DNA from 2 places in the Neobacillus sp. MER 74 genome. Region 1 is predicted to be linked to the other one. Evidence: predicted binding sites of a transcription regulator. Region 1 holds the regulator's gene; the other holds the start of a gene.
The links. Region 1 encodes LexA, which represses DNA repair genes until DNA is damaged. Its sites were predicted from a motif close to CGAACATATGTTCG; they were not measured.
Positions count from the first base shown of each region.

Region 2: a site for LexA is predicted at 3,313-3,326, ahead of M3610_RS10430 (YolD-like family protein). Genes of this name have one in related genera too.

Region 1 is NZ_JAMAUV010000001.1:214,993-223,684, reverse strand. Features, by position in the region: gene spoVK (stage V sporulation protein K) at 1-258, shown strand, start outside; gene M3610_RS01030 (trimeric intracellular cation channel family protein) at 314-919, opposite strand; gene hflX (GTPase HflX) at 1,112-2,374, shown strand; gene M3610_RS01020 (methionine gamma-lyase family protein) at 2,386-3,657, shown strand; gene M3610_RS01015 (MerR family transcriptional regulator) at 3,811-4,188, shown strand; gene glnA (type I glutamate--ammonia ligase) at 4,226-5,560, shown strand; gene M3610_RS01005 (hypothetical protein) at 6,075-6,329, shown strand; gene M3610_RS01000 (DUF4257 domain-containing protein) at 6,399-6,689, opposite strand; gene lexA (transcriptional repressor LexA) at 6,889-7,512, opposite strand; gene yneA (cell division suppressor protein YneA) at 7,672-7,998, shown strand; gene M3610_RS00985 (YneB family resolvase-like protein) at 8,011-8,658, shown strand.
Region 2 is NZ_JAMAUV010000004.1:362,244-370,935, reverse strand. Features, by position in the region: gene M3610_RS10440 (hypothetical protein) at 1-841, opposite strand, end outside; gene M3610_RS10435 (PDDEXK family nuclease) at 1,311-2,468, opposite strand; gene M3610_RS10430 (YolD-like family protein) at 2,948-3,286, opposite strand; gene M3610_RS10425 (GNAT family N-acetyltransferase) at 3,592-4,086, opposite strand; gene M3610_RS10420 (helix-turn-helix domain-containing protein) at 4,306-4,629, opposite strand; gene M3610_RS10415 (GIY-YIG nuclease family protein) at 4,895-5,239, shown strand; gene M3610_RS10410 (hypothetical protein) at 6,028-6,273, shown strand; gene M3610_RS10405 (hypothetical protein) at 6,509-6,700, shown strand; gene M3610_RS10400 (hypothetical protein) at 6,681-7,130, shown strand; gene M3610_RS10395 (hypothetical protein) at 7,105-7,395, shown strand; gene M3610_RS10390 (hypothetical protein) at 7,392-7,763, shown strand; gene M3610_RS10385 (hypothetical protein) at 7,756-7,935, shown strand; gene M3610_RS10380 (hypothetical protein) at 7,932-8,261, shown strand; gene M3610_RS10375 (hypothetical protein) at 8,317-8,652, shown strand.

The DNA.
Region 1 (8,692 bases):
TTAATGGAGATTTCAGGTAGAATGCTAATTGAAAGAGAATACGCATTCAGTCGTGAAGCGGAAAAAAAGCTTAAAGAACATTTAATATGGGTGAAAGCAGTATTAAGCCCAAATAGTTTTTCAAACGGTAGGTATGTTCGAAATATTATTGAAAAATCAATCCGTGCTCAGGCGATGAGGCTGCTTATGTTAAATAGCTATGACCGTCATGAATTAATGACACTTAGAAGTAATGATCTTGTGTTTGAAGAAGATTAACCATAAAAAAACGACAGATTCTTGATAATCTGTCGTTTCTATTTGGAAAAGAATCTTAATTTGCTTCGAGCTTACGAATGGGCAATTTCCAATTAAAGGTATAAGAAAGTACTCGTAACACAGTTACAATAACAAATAAGGAATATAACTCCAATGGCTGTTCAGCAATACCCAGCCCGAGAAATAAGCCTGTCAAAATAGCCCAGAGCGCATAAATTTCTGCTCTTAGTACAATAGGCTTTCTTCCGGCTAATAAATCACGAATGATTCCGCCGCCAATTCCAGTTAAGACCGAGGCAACGATTACAGCACTAAGAGGGAGGTCCATTTTTACGGCGTAAATGCCACCTTGAATGGCAAAAGCAGAGAGGCCGATCGCATCAAATAAGTTCCCCCATTTTTGCCAGTGTTTGAGAAGATTGCTTGGAAATAAAAACACAGCAGTAATTGATAACAAGGCAATTTGAAAAAATAATCCTTGGTCCCAAAGTGCAGATACCGGTACGCCAATTAATAAATTTCGAATTGCTCCGCCTCCGAAAGCAGTAACGATTCCTAAAATATAAACCCCGAAAATATCATATTCTTCCTCCATCGCCACAATTGCTCCACTGACAGCGAAGGCTATGGTTCCAATCATACTTAAAACATCCCATGTCATTTTTGCTATCCCCTTGATGTCTATTTTATTTTTACACTATTAATATAGTAAATATGTAACGGGTTTCAAACATTAAAATTTTATCATGTTGTAGAAAAAAAACAATAAGTTTTTTGGGAATTGGAGAAAATAGAGATTATATATATTTTTTGTTATGATGAAAGCTAGATGTTTAGAAAGGAAGGATGCCTTTTGGAACAGAAAGAAACGAAAGAGAAAGTAATCCTGGTTGGCTGCCAAACCAGCGGGGACGATGACTTACGTTTTCACTATTCAATGGAGGAGTTAGAGGCATTAACTGAAACCGCTCAGGGGGAAGTGTTGGTATCTGTCGTTCAAAAACGAGAGCGCCGTCATCCAGCGACATACATAGGTAAAGGGAAAGTCGAAGAACTAAATGCACTCGTAGAAGAACTTGAGCCTGATATCGTCATTTTTAATGATGAACTCTCGCCAAGTCAAAAGAGAAATCTTGCTACAGAATTAAATGCCCGGGTGATTGACCGCACCCAGCTGATCTTAGATATCTTTGCACAGCGAGCGAGGTCCAAAGAAGGGAAACTGCAAGTGGAACTTGCTCAATTGCAATACATACTACCGCGGCTTGCCGGTCAGGGGACCGCTTTATCTCGTCTTGGTGCCGGAATTGGGACTAGAGGACCTGGTGAAACGAAATTAGAATCGGACCGTCGTCACATCCGGCGCCGAATCGATGATATCAAAAGTCAGCTTTCTGTCATCGTTCAGCACAGGGATCGATACCGAGAAAGAAGGAAGAAAAATAAAGCCTTTCAAGTGGCGATTGTTGGATATACCAATGCTGGTAAATCAACCTTGTTTAACCGTTTATCCGAAGCCGAGTCTTATGAGGAAAATCAATTGTTTGCCACCCTTGATCCAATGACACGAAAATTGATCCTGCCCAGTGGTTTCTTTGCTTTGATTACGGATACAGTTGGCTTCATTCAAGATTTACCGACAACGCTGATTGCTGCCTTCCGGTCCACCCTCGAGGAAGTAAAGGAGGCGGATCTGCTGCTTCATGTAGTGGATATGTCCAACCCGGATTATTTCCATCATGAGAAAACGGTAAAAAGACTGCTAGATGACTTAGAAGTGAAAGATATCCCGCAAATAACGGTATATAATAAGAGGGATATTCAGCATGCCGATTTTGTCCCAACTGCGGATACACCAACAGCATTTATCAGTGCTTTTGACGAGAATGACCGCCATTCTTTAAAAGAAAAAATAGAGCAAATTGTGATGGAATTGATGGTTCCTTATGAGGTAGCCGTTCCTTCTACGGAGGGAAAACTGCTTTCTCAATTAAAAAATGAGACCATCTTAAGAGGACTTTCTTTTGATGAAGATAGTCAGTTATATCACTGTAAGGGATTTTCGCTGCAAGATCATCAAATTACAGGCCAATTACAGAATTATAAAAGTAGATAGGAGATTCATGCATGTTTCAACAGTTAAAAAATGGGGAAAAACTCCAGCCAATCGTTAGGGAAGTCGAACAACAAATTGCTGGGGTACATAAGGAAATTGATGAAAGAATCGAAACCAATCAATTTAGGGTTTTACAGAGTTTTCAAAAACATCGGGTCAGTGACTCTCATTTTATCCCGTCAACTGGATACGGCTACGATGACATAGGAAGAGATACGTTGGAAAATGTCTATGCAGATGTCCTTGGCGGTGAAGCAGGACTGGTTCGCTCGCAAATCATTTCTGGTACCCATGCCATTTCCATTGCATTATTTGGTGTTCTTCGCCCTGGGGATGAACTCCTTTATATTACAGGCAAACCGTATGATACCTTGGAAGAAATCGTCGGTCTTCGTGGAAATGGGGTTGGTTCTTTAAAAGAATTTGGCATTTCTTATGATAGTGTTGCCCTGACAAATGAAGGGCGAATTAACTGGGATCAAGTATCTGAAAAAATAAAACCGAATACGAAGATGATTGGGATTCAACGTTCCAAGGGCTATGACCCAAGACCTTCTTTTACAGTAGCTGAAATTGGCGAAATGATTAAGTATGTTAAAGAAATTAAGCCAGATGTCGTTGTATTTGTGGATAACTGCTACGGAGAATTTGTAGAAGAACTGGAGCCCTGTCATGTCGGTGCGGACTTAATGGCTGGCTCGCTGATTAAAAATCCTGGCGGCGGAATCGTGAAGACTGGAGGATATATCGTTGGGAAAAAAAAGTGGGTAGAAGCTTGTTCATATCGGATGACTTCACCTGGGATTGGAGCTGAAGCTGGTGCATCCCTCTATAGTCTTCAAGAAATGTATCAAGGCTTTTTCCTAGCTCCTCATGTGGTGGGCCAGGCCTTAAAAGGTGCTGTGTTCTCGGCGGCAATGCTGGAGAAATTAGGTATGAATTCCTCGCCAAAATGGAATGCTAACAGGACTGACTTAATTCAATCTGTACAGTTTGATGACCCTGATAAAATGATTGCTTTTTGTCAGGCCATTCAATTTGCGTCGCCCATTAATTCATACGTGACTCCCCATGCGAGCTATATGCCAGGGTACGAGGACGACGTGATTATGGCTGCAGGTACCTTTATCCAGGGAGCAAGTATTGAACTCACCGCAGACGGGCCGATTAGACCGCCATATGTTGCCTATGTACAAGGTGGTTTAACATATGCCCATGTAAAAATGGCTGTTTGCCTCGCGATTGATCATTTAACTGAAAAAGGATTAATAGACCTTATTTAGTGCATTTATTGGTTTGTACAATTCTTTAAGAAAATTTCATGTAAGAATATCTAACATATCATTGACAACTTTTCTAACACGAAATATAATAGCATTATAAACAAACCCGAAGGGAGGAGTAATTAGGTGAGTGGAAAGGAAATTCGCCGTTCCATGCCGCTGTTCCCAATTGGAACGGTCATGCAGTTAACGGAACTTACAGCCAGGCAAATTCGCTACTACGAAGAACACCAATTGATTTCTCCAGCTCGAACCGAAGGGAATAGACGTCTATATTGCTTAAATGATATTGATAGGCTTCTAGAAATTAAGGATTTGATTGATCAAGGTGTGAACATGGCTGGTATTAAACAATTATTCCTAGTAAAAGAGCAACAACAATCTAACATAATCGAACAACAAGCAGAGAAGGCTAAACGCGAATTAACGGATGACCAACTTAGAAAACTACTGCGCAACGAAATGATGCATTCTGGCCGAAACAACCGATCATCATTACGTCAAGGAGATATGTCAAGATTCTTCCATTAAATTGGCAGCATCTTTTCAAAAAATAGGGGGTAAGAAAATGGCAAAGTATTCAAGAGAAGATATTAAAAGATTAGCTGTTGAGGAAAACGTAAAATTTATTCGTTTACAATTCACAGACATCCTTGGAACTATTAAAAACGTGGAAATTCCAATTTCTCAATTAGAAAAAGCACTTGATAACAAAATGATGTTTGACGGATCATCAATCGAAGGTTTTGTACGAATTGAAGAGTCTGATATGCTGCTTTATCCTGACCTTAATACATGGGTGGTATTCCCATGGACAGCAGAAAAGGGGAAAGTTGCCCGCTTAATTTGTGATATTTATACTCCAGAAGGAAAACCATTTGAAGGGGATCCTCGAAATAACTTAAGAAGAGTATTAAAAGAAATGGAAGAGTTAGGATTTACAAACTTTAACTTAGGACCTGAGCCGGAATTCTTCTTATTTAAATTAGATGAAAAAGGCGAGCCAAGTTTAGAGTTAAATGACCAAGGTGGTTATTTTGATTTAGCACCAACAGATTTAGGTGAAAACTGCCGTCGTGATATCGTTCTTGAATTAGAAGAGATGGGCTTTGAAATTGAAGCTTCTCACCACGAAGTAGCACCAGGTCAGCACGAAATTGATTTTAAATATGCTGATGCATTAACAGCATGTGACCAAATCCAAACGTTTAAATTAGTTGTTAAAACCATCGCTCGTAAACATGGCTTGCACGCAACATTCATGCCAAAACCTTTATACGGAGTTAATGGATCTGGAATGCACATGAACCTTTCATTATTTAAAAATGGAGAAAATGCATTCTATCAACCAAGCGGCGACTTAGAAATGAGCGATACAGCTCGTCAATTTATCGCCGGAATTCTAAAGCACGCTCCAGCCTTTACTGCGGTTACCAACCCAACAGTAAACTCTTATAAGCGTCTTGTTCCTGGCTATGAAGCGCCATGCTATGTAGCTTGGTCAGCTAGAAACCGTTCACCATTAATTCGTATTCCTGCTTCACGTGGATTAAGTACTCGTGTGGAAGTAAGAAGCGTTGATCCATCTGCTAATCCATACCTTGCAATGGCTGTTCTTCTAAAAGCTGGTTTAGACGGAATTAAAAACCAATTAACTCCTCCAGCACCAGTTGATAGAAACATCTATGTAATGAGCAAAGAAGAAAGAATCGAAGAAGGCATCATCGATCTTCCTGCTACATTAGCTCAAGCATTAGATCAATTAAAAGCTGATGAAGTAATCGTGGCTGGTCTAGGCGAGCACATTATGGAACACTTTGTTGAGGCAAAAGAAATCGAGTGGGATATGTTCCGTACAGTCGTTCACCAATGGGAACGCGATCAATATATGAGCATGTATTAATATCAGTAAACCCTGTCGCTTGAAGTGACAGGGTTTTTTTGTTGGTTTGTGGGGAACTAGAAGAGGGGATTTGCCGAGAAGACAAAAAAGAGGCAGAACGGTAAATGAAAGAGGTCTGGATTTACTGAGATGAGGAAAAAGCAGACCAGCGGTAAATGAAAGAGGGCTGCATTTACCGGTAGGAGGAAAAAAGCAAGCTAGCGGTAAATGAAAGAGGTCTGGATTTACTGGAAAGAGGAAAAAAGCAGGCTAACGGTAAATGAAAGAGGACTGGATTTACTGGTAGGAGAAAAAAAGCAGGCTAGCGGTAAATGAAAGAGGACTGCATTTACCTGTAGGAGGAAAAAAGAGCCCCAACGGTAAATTACATTTAATCTGTACATCAAACTACAGTAGTCAATCCCCACACATGCTAAAATAATTTCCTTATTTCTTGAAAAATTCACAATTATCTTCCTTCTGCTACTCATATATATTATATTATTAACTTGAAAACATTTGGGAGGTGCTCTAATTGTATAAACTGCAAATTTGTAATGCTCAAACCCAAGAAATACTTCGTGAAAAGACGTATAAGAAACCGGACCTTATATTAAGTTTGCTAGAGTCAGGAGCCAAAGGTCAGGAATGTTTTCTATTTGATGAGGAACGTAGAACGTTAAAAGGAGATTATGTGAGCCATTCCGTATTTAAGGAAGCGGATACAGAAGTTTACAAAGCGTTTTTTAAGGTGAAATTATCTGATATTCAGGCACGGATAGCAAAATAATCAAATAAACAGTCTTCATTGGTAAGAGAAACGCCTTAATACGAATAGTATCATGGCGTTTCTCTCGATTTATTCATTATTCTTTTCACTCTGATTAAGTAGCTTAATTTTAGAAAGAACGGCATCACCACCAATTCCTGCGATGATTGAAAAAAGGATATTTTCAACCGTTGAATTTGGAGCTGTATATAGAACGAGGAGAAGCGCAGCAACCGCACCTAGGAGCAACTCTTCTAAAAAGCCGAGATAAATGAATCTTTTTGTTTTCCTTGGCATGATAATTTTTCCGTTCTTACGAACATGTCCAACAATGCCAACAGTTCCACCAATTACAATAGAGAAAATAATGTCGGCTAACACTGTTTCTCAACCTCCTTAAGCCTAATTTTTTGGACCTAAGGTAAATCTTGGTGTAGTTCAATTATATCAAACATTTACAACATGGACATGAGTAAAAATACTGAATTTTCACTATATAATATACATGATATGATAAAAATGAAAAATTTTCCCAATAATGTGACATAAAAAAAGCATGCACAGTTGTGCAAGCTCCCTATTAATGAATATGCCGATAAACGCCGATAACTTTTCCTAGAATTGAAACATTCCTTAGAATAATAGGGTCCATTGTAGAATTTTCCGGCTGCAGGCGTATGTAATCTTTTTCTTTAAAAAATCTCTTACAGGTGGCTTCATCTTCCTCGGTCATTGCTACAACGATATCACCGTTATTCGCGGTTGGCTGCTGTTTCACAATGACGTAGTCCCCATCTAGTATCCCAGCTTCTATCATACTCTCACCCATGATTTCTAGCATGAAAACCTGTTCATCTGCAGGTGCAAGACTTTCTGGGAGCGGGAAAAACTCTTCGACATTTTCAATAGCTGTAATTGGTAATCCTGCAGTTACTTTACCTACCACGGGAACATTTACAACTGCATTTCTTGGTATATGTGCTGCAGCATCTGCTTCTAATATTTCAATTGCTCTTGGTTTGGTTGGATCCCGTCTAATCAGTCCTTTGCTTTCCAGCCTTGCTAAATGACCGTGAACAGTGGAGCTGGAAGCAAGTCCAACTGCTTCTCCAATTTCTCTTACGGAAGGGGGATATCCTTTACTCTTAACCTCACTTTTAATGAAGTCTAATATATCCTGCTGCCGCTTTGATATTTTAGCCATGATAAAATCCACCTCGTCTGGTTTTTGTTGTCTTTATTATACCATGTTCGTATTTTTTATACAAACATAAGTTCGAAAAATAGTTGACAACAAACAAACGTTCGATTTATAATCATATTAATAAAACGAACATATATTCTTAGTAGAGGTGTTTTTTATATGAAAAAATTATGGAACAAATACTCCTATGCTATTATTCTAATTATTTTAAGCTGTTCACTTTCCTTCATATTATCTTTTCAACATCATTCAAATGATCAAGATAAGTATTTAAAGATTACGATTTCAGAAGGGGATTCACTTTGGGATATCTCTGACCAATATTCCGAACAACATTCATTATCAAACCAGGAATTTGTTTCTTGGATAAAAAAGCATAATGAAATTGATGAAGACCTAATTTTTCCTGGTGAAGAAATTATCATTCCAGTGAGTAACGAAAAGGGTTTAACAACACAAGAATTAGCTAGTGCTGTGAGTGAATAGAAAGGAATAACAATGAAAGCAATCATATACTGCCGTGTCAGCACCAACAAAGAAACACAAGAAACATCATTAAAGCGCCAAGAAGAGGAATTAACACAACTTGCTCATTCCTATCAATTTGAAGTTGATAGTGTAATTAAAGAAAAGGCAAGTGGCTACGAATTCGACCGAGAAGGGATCTTTCAATTATTAGAGCGTATTAAAGATGATCAAGTTCATGCGGTATTAATCCAGGACGAAACCCGACTTGGTAGAGGTAACGCTAAAATAGCGATTTTGCACTGCATTTTAAAAGAAAATATTAAACTTTACAGTATCTCTCAAAGTGGAGAATTACAGCTGTCAGAATCAGATTCCATGGTTTTAAAAATTGTTGGCATGGTGGAAGAATATCAACGTAAACTTCATAATGCAAAAATTAAGCGCGGCATGAAGCGAGCTGTACAGAATGGTTATAAACCTGAAAAAAACTTAAAAAATCTTGGTGAAGGTTCCGGACGTGAAAAAATTGAAGTACCAGTAGAAGAAATTGTCCGGCTAAGAAAGAATGGATTAATTTTTGCTGAAATTGCTGCCACTTTGAGAGGTTTTGGCTATAACATTTCAAAGGCAACCGTACATAGAAGATACCAAGAATATATCGAATCACAAGAAGAGTAAACCTTTTGCCTTGTCATTAGTTTTTTTTTTTAGT
Region 2 (8,692 bases), on a different contig from region 1:
CCGTGAGCGCCGCTCTATACTTGTCCATGGTTTCGTCCAACAACTCTTTTGGAGCTAAATCCGTCAGCAATACCTCTTCTTCCAGGTGACTTGCAATGGAACTTTTAATCCTAACTTGTTTCTCGTATGCTGAACTATATGTCTGTTTCATATAATTTAGAATTTCCTGTCCCTTTATATAGTTACGCACCTGTAAATCAATATATTTGTTTGTTTTTTTCTCCTTAATTACTTGGTCTAAATGGTTAAAGAGATTCCCGATTTTCCTGTCTAAGATTGCAATCGAAGAAGTCTGGCACTGTTTCCAGTTAATAATTTCTTCTTCATCCGGAACTGGTACCTCAATATTAATCTTTTCATTTAGGATCCGCTTTGCCTGGATAATTTCTTTCCCGTAAAACAGCTCATCATGGGCAAGAACATCAAATTCGTCATCTAGTAAATCTTTCATAGCTTCATCATTACGGTATTCAACGGCTTTTTCATGACAATGAGAAATAAGCGCTTTATTAGTAATTTTGGGAGTAAGAAAAATCCATTTTTTTATTTTGACCTCTTGAAAGAACTTCAATAATTGAGGCTTATATTTTTTAAGTTTTTGCAGGTCCGTTGTCACTTTATCTCTTTGATGAGTATACAGTTTAGCAGAGTCATATTCATCATCCGGACAGTAACACTGAAAAACAATTCCACTCCTTGTAAAACCCTCTATACCTAAGTCGCCATTTGTATGCGCAGTCATCTCCTGATAACCATCGGTTTCGTATTTCATTTTTAATAAGGTTTGACAGTGTTCTTCCCAACTGTCCCCATTGTATGTACCAAAAGGTGTTTTGAGCATATATACCCTCCGTACTTTAAATAAGTAGATGTACTGATTATAATGGTACCATGTTTTTTGCATTTTTAGTTAGCGTTCATCAACTTTCTACTTATTTTTTGGAAAAATATATATTTTTTAGATTAATATAATATCCTTGTTTGGAACCAATTTCTCGAAAGTAATAATTTTCATTTAAAATCCAACTTAGAATTTACATTAATACCCACAATATCCTCAATTTTTATCTTCATCATAAAACCATCCTTTATTATTCTACATAAAAAAATGCAGTATATTTTGGTTACGGGTTCCGTTTCCTATCACAAAACGTGAATTTGCACCGTATTTGCGGTGCTTTTTGTTTATGAAAAATAAAATAGCCCAGTTCCTTATGGAACTAAGCTATCCCTGTATTTATTTTGGAATTTATTTAACTAAGCACCCGTAATATGAACAAGACCCCCTTTTATAATCCTTAATTTTTACTTTAACCCAATCCCAACTCTTTTAATTTCTTTTTTAATACTGGTTTCGTAATCGTATCCTGGTAATGCCATTCTAATAATGTGATGCCATTCATCTTGCAAAGATGCCTCTTCTTTTCATCTAGCTTTTTTCTTTTCTCTAAACCTTCTTCTCCACCAAAAAAACCAACTTGTTCATAATGTTGAATCCCTTGATACTCAATTCCTAATTTTAATGAGGGCACATAAATGTCTAAGTTTTGAGGTGCTAACCATAAGGGCATATGTTGAAATAAAGTATCGGGATACTCTGAATAAACCAAGTCGAATAATTGTTTTTCAGACTTCCACTTAACTGGTGCTTCGTTTTTAGCCACCAACTCACTATAAATTTTTTCGAATTCATCTTTATGATTAAGTTCTATCTTTCCAAGCTCTTTCTTCTTTATAAAATACTCTTTATTCCGTTCATATAGAGATTGCATGGTTTCCATTAAAAACTTTCTTAAAGTGTATGCAAATACAAATTCGTCTTTAAAATCCTTCCGAATCATGATTTCGTCAATAATCTCTCTCGTTTGTTTAATTTCATAGGGGTCGTTATCTCTTCTGCTCATATTCCCATAAAAATGAGTTAATGGGTTAGGTCTAGGGAAACAAATTCGTTGATCTTTAAAGGAACATAAATCTGCAATAAACAAAATGTCCACTCCAAAAATCCTGTAAGCAGCCATGTCATTTCCCATACCGGATCCTCGTAAGGAATGATAAAATAAATAAGCTTCTTTTACCTGTTTCTTTTTAAAAATCGCCATAGTGTTAATGGAAGGGTCATCTTCATACACGTTCGGGAGGATAATGGTCTTATACGCTCTTTTAGCTAACTCTTTTGCTAAATAATATCTCTTTGTGGGAGCATAACTGAAAAAGAAGATGAATTCGTCATTCGAGCTTTGTTCTGAGATTGTCTTCACAATAGGTGTTAACACTTTAGGTATATTAAGTTCTTTTAAACTTCTAATTTTCATCTCAATTTTTTCTTCAATTACTCTTTCCTCAGAATAGGGAAGCCAGAGGAATTTCTCATATCCCTTATTAATGAATTCAAACCTTAAATTATCAAACGTAGGTCTGTTTTTATTATTCTTGTAAAACTCCTTTATGTAATCATCAAATTTCATTATTACACCTCAAAATAATTGACCTTTTTTTCGTCTAATATTACTATTGTATAAACCTTCAGAACAACGATAAAATGTCTTTATGTTTAGCCTCCTAACCAAATAGTATAAGCATTCTAATAGACAACTATTAACCTTCCAAAGATATCTACTTACAGAAGAAGAGATTATCGGACAGCTAATTATTGGATTTTATTTCCTAATTTTCGAAAAAATCTCTTTTATATAAACTGGTTCAATTTCTACTAATCAACTATAATCACAAGCGTATTATTCTGTAATCTCTAATGAATAAACAAATGAAAAGCATCACTCAATTTAATCCGGAACAACATCTCAACAATTTTATTTTTATGATTACTAATTCCTCTCTTAGATCTTCGTTGCAAAATAAAGATCTCTAGGTAATTAAAGAGTTATTCCTAAATCTGCCCATTAGCTGAAGAAGGTTATCCATAATTTTAGAAATTTGAACACATTCAATCAACAACAGACAAATCTATAACATCCCTGAAATCAATCCTTTGAAACTCCCCTCTTTGAAGTTCAATCCTTAGTTGGTACGATATTGGATCTAGATAATGGATGCGACCAGTTATTTCGCAAGTAAAACCGTCAGACCATATCGTTACTTTTACCGGTAGGTTATGCTCCATCGCATAACAGAGACGTTGGTCAAATTCCTCCTTCTCATATTCATCAATGATTGGCTTATTCATACGTTCCTGGTCGATCCAAAGATTTCGATGAGCCTTTATCAATTCAGGCATCCCAAACGCAAACTGCCATTTCTTTTTACCACGGTCCCGTATAGCCATTTTATTCACCTCTACATCATTATATACGAACATATGTTCTGTGTGAAACAAAAATAATAAGGACCATTTTAGTTGCAAAAATTCAGGTTCTTCAAGTAAATCACCCGTTTGTTTAAATGTAATCCCTCACATTCTTTTTCAATCAGAACCAGGTCATGCCTTCATTATAGTGTCAAATAGGTCGAAAATTTTTGATAAAACTCATTGACCCAAGAAAAAATGGATATAAGCATTTCGTGATAGAAGCAATATCATGGGATTAAGCATGCCCTTCTCAATCGAGAGGGGCTCATAACAATTCTATGTCAATTTTTTATTTCTTTGTCCTCAAATTTTTTGTAAAAAGAAATTAATTGTTCTTTATTTAAAGCATTTTCTTTTATATCTTTTATAAAATTATCTGCATTAGGGTTAGGGTAAACCTTTATTTTAGTAAGCCCTTCTTCTTTTGCATATTGGACAAGTTTATTCATATAGTAAGTGGCAATTCCCTTTTTACGCAATCCATCTTTATGAACGTACAATTGTTCTAATCGTATATACGGTATTTCTTTTCGTAAGCTTTGCATTTTTGTACCAGCTTTGAAAAAGTCCATTGAAAAAACAGGCTCAATTGGGACCTGATCCTCTTTTTTAACTAGACAAAATTTAAAGCTGTTTTCATTGCAATAATAGTCTTCTTCATCGGTTCCTGGAATGTTTTTATCGTTTGTTTTTAATATTAAATTTTCCCTTTTTATACCTTCAATTTCCGGTATACCAAATCTATTTATTATTACCTTTTCTGCTTCTGATTTCATTTGATCAGTCCTTGCTTAAATAAAAAATTTATTTATTTTTTCGCAACTTACTTATTAATGTGCTCAAACTATAGTAACCGGTTAATATTTAGAAAATTCCCAAGGCTAAATAACCATTGATTAAGAATGAATTAATGGTCTTAGATGTTTTCTTATTTGGAAAATGCTTTAATCAATTTTCTTTCCCTAACATTGTATGTTGCTGTAAATAGCAATAAATTAAGGTTTATTTTTTAATTTTTGTTTTTCCTGGTCGAAAACCTGTAGCATATCTACAACTTTTCTAACTTCCTGTTTGGTTAATTTTTTTGCTTGCCATAATAGCTCCATTAATTCTATTTCGAGTTCATTTTCAGATATTAAATCTTCAATCCTTATTTCCAAACATTCCGTAAGTTTTAATAATTTTTGAATTGTAGGAGATTGTCCATTTTTTTCAATCCTATCAATAGATGACTTACTAATACCACTTTTAGCTGCTAAATCCTCAATCGTAATACCTTTTTGTTTTCTTATAAATTGCAACTTTCCTCCAAGATCCATATTGGGTAACAACCTTTCTTTCCAAAAATGCCCATATCATTTTATTCCCATATACGGGGTTAAAATACATATTTTTTCCCGTATATGGGAAAAATATATTGATTTCGTTTATTTCTGCTAATATAATTAACTTAAACGTCCAAAAGATTAGGAACGAGACAATAATTTTAATGTTTTATTTTAATGTTTTATTTGAATTTCTTCATTTCAACATGGTCCTGCTTCTTTGTACCTTTTTGATTATTCATGAGTAGGAGATGGTTAAATGAAAAATAATTGTTGGCATATCGACAATATCTCAAGCAAGAAACTACCATGTAAACCCGGTATCTATTTATTACACGATGAAGACTCCGGTGTGGTTTATGTAGGTGGGACAAAAAATATAAGGAGTCGGATTTCAACTCATAGAAGCCTTTTAAGAAAAAAAAAACACACTAATGAACAATTGCAAAAGGCTTATGATGACGGTGAATTAACCGTCAACGTATTGGTAGTATTATCTGCTCAAGAGAAATCTGAAAAAATACGGGAAATTGAAGGCTATTTTATTCGTTCAATTCCAGCTTTATTTGCTACTGATTCTATTAATTTGAGATATAGCGAATGATCAAGAAATACCATTGTTTAATAAATTATTCTAAAAGATAAAACGAAATCACAAGATTTCGTTTTTTAAATCTCACACTTTATTTTTATTATATTTTTACAAATAATTTAACTCAACCATTATTGGTTTTAAAAAGTAAAACTACCTCAAATGTCCTACTATTTGAAATGATTCAAAAGGTTTTTCTACAATTAATTACATTTTTCCACATAGAAGGTTCCCAATTGGTTATATAAATTCATATGTTTTTAAAATACATAAATATAAATAAATAATTTCACTATAAATTTTTTTATAAAAAACATATGTTTTTATAATAGTTTGGCTCAATTCATTTAGCTTGATAATACGTCTATATCAAGGTTTATGTCGATTTATTTCACTACAAAAGAACATTCGCTCTTATTATAATGGTATAAAGTTAGAAAAAATAATCTGATTTCCCTACTATAAAATAATTGGAGGTGAACGCAATAAAGGGGTTTATAAATTATCAGAACATGGCAGGTTTACACAAAATCCTTGTGAATAGAAAAAACAAAATTCAAACTGAAAGTCATCGGGTCAATAGAAGAATTACTGAATTGCTTTGTTTGCTTGACAGAAAAATTGAAAACAAACACAAGTAGAGGTCCAATATGAATGAATTCAAAGGTTAATCTAATTAGAAATTTACTGTAACCCATAGATTTATTTCTTAAATATTGATGTCAAGAAAATTACAAAATTTTGCTGTATTTACACATTCTTTTATCTGAATAATTCTGTTCACAGGAGTAATTCTTAAAATGAAGAAACTAAAAGTTTTTGGTGATGGACCACCATTTGAAGGAACTCCAAAGCAAATAAGACGTTATGTTGAGGATTTATTTGAAGAAGATTTTGGATTCAAAATATACCTTCAAGAATATGTAGATAATTTTGAATTCCATCTTTTATTGAGAATTGCAAATAAATCATGGTTAAATGACGAACAACAAAGAGTGATTGACAGTATATACTGTTACCTTACAAATCCAGCTAATCAATCATAAATAAAAAACACACTGATAATCTTGCGAACGCTTTAGGTATCCACTTAATTTATCAAAATGTAAAAAACTAATCCAAATATCTTAAAAATAGATATGTTATACATGATCGAATGAAACAAAATTCCAAACAAGACTTAGAAGAAATTTCAAATAAGGATTAGACGAATACGCAAGACTTTTGAACCTTGTCCGAGCAAGGACTGGAAGAAATACTTTGGTTAAGTGAGGGAAGAAAATGAGCGATGAAAAGGGTAAAGACATTAAAGGAATCGCTGATGCCTATGAAATTTTAATCAAAAATGGTCATGTTAGCAGAGAATTTGTTCTTGATTTATTATCCGGAAAAATCGAATGGGATAAAAGGCTAAAGGATAGACATTCAAAACAGAACGGGGACGTTCATGATAGTGAAAATGGAACAAAATGAATTGCGTTGTGCTATTGTTGCTTTGTCGTTTCTGGTACAAGACAGATGGGATATTGTTGATTTATCAAATGCTCTAATAAAAATAGACCCAAATTTCCAAAAGGATATTCACCCAATTATATGGCGTATGTTCAGTAAAGATAAGCTAAGCATGGACGATGTTGCTTCACTTTATATGAAATTGGGGTTGGAATATATTTGGCAGGTGACAGCCGACAATGGTCAATCAATAGCAAGAATGATAGAGCTTAACAACAATGAACAAATCCTCAAACATACAAAGGTTTGGATTGCAACTTTATTAAGAAACGGTCTTGAAGAAGAAAAGATTAAGTCAATATTAGAATCACAATATTTTGCTGACCCATCTGGTTTAATCGAAGAAGTAAAGAAGGAGGACGTAAATGGAGAAAATCAAACTGATCAATGAATTGGAAAAGGTTTTAGTTCATTTAATTGTTTTTAAGGAAACAAAAGATACCGGGTGGGTCGAACACGCCTACAACATGCTTACCGATTTAGTCGAGGAGTTGAATGGTGATAAACCAATAACTGATGCAGTTAACATCTATCTCTCTCAACGTGAAAGGCTAATTATTGATTATATAAAAAGTAATAATCCGGAAACACTCGAAGCGATAAGGGAAATAGATAAGTATGCCCTTGACCAATTTGAAAAAGGAGGACAAAAATGAGCGATGAAATACAAAAGCGTATTGATGAACATAAACGTTCCATTAACAGCAAACTATCGAAGGAAGAAAAGTTAAAGATTGTTGCTGATGATAAACAGTTGCTTGAACACATCACCAATCAGGAACTGGAAGCAAGGTCAAAATTGCAGGATTCTGAATGGATAGTAGTACCCGAAGGCATGAGCATAAAGGATTTTTACAGATTGAAATTGAGTATAGAAAATGCAAAAGACTCCCTTGGAATGTCAGGAAACCTTGTAAGTGAAGAACAAGAGCAATTGGTGCGAGACAGGCTTTCCGGAAAGCTTTCAGAAGAAGAGTTTTTCAAAAAAGCATTGGAATTGGCAAAGGGGGAAGAAAATGTATAAAGAAGAACTTATCCAGCGATTGAAACGCATTAAGTATCTAATGTTTGATGCTGAAAATCTCCATGATAGAGCTGCTTTAGGAGAAGCTAATGATGAAATGGATAAGCTTTTGAAAGACTTTGGCGTAGATGTTCCTTCCCCACTCCCAAGAGGCTGGTGGAAAAGTGAATGAGTGATAAAAATATTAAAGATATAATCCAAAAAAATAGGAAATTGCGAAAGGAAAAAAGGCGACAATCAAAGCAAAGAACACGAGAATTTCAGCAGAAATTGAAGGAGTTTATATTCGAAGAATTACCAGAAGAAAAAAATGAAGATGAAAATATTATTAAAGACTTTATTACAATTTTGTTTTACTGCACTTTTATGCTTTCAACAGTCGGTATAATTAAGGAAGGTATACAAGAACCATTCAATTCACTTGCTTTTACTTGCGCAGTTCTTTCCGGAATAATATTGCTTATTTTAAACATAAAAAATGAGGAAGCTAACGGTTAAATAAACAATCTGACTTATTTTTCAATAGTTTAATATTATACTATGGAGGAACCATATGAAGACCGAATCTCAGAAGTATTCTCACCAATTACTTTCAACTGAAAGAAAAAGTGTTCAGGGCTTAGAAAAGTGTTTTATAAAAGGGTACTCCCTTCCGATTCATTCGGATGATCATTACTTATTGTGGAATGCTGAATTTGATTTGGGCTACGGGGATATTTCACCAGAATGCTTACGAGTCGAGATAGGTTATTTTAATAGAAAACCTTACAACGACGGGAAATTTATCACTCCTCCACCGGAATTGTACGAAGAAATTCAAAAGATTAACAACTTGATGAATAAACGGTATTTAAACTTTAAAAAAGGCTCACGAATTTTAAAAAAATAATGTTCCAATAAAGGACCTTTTGTGAAGGTCCTTTATTTTG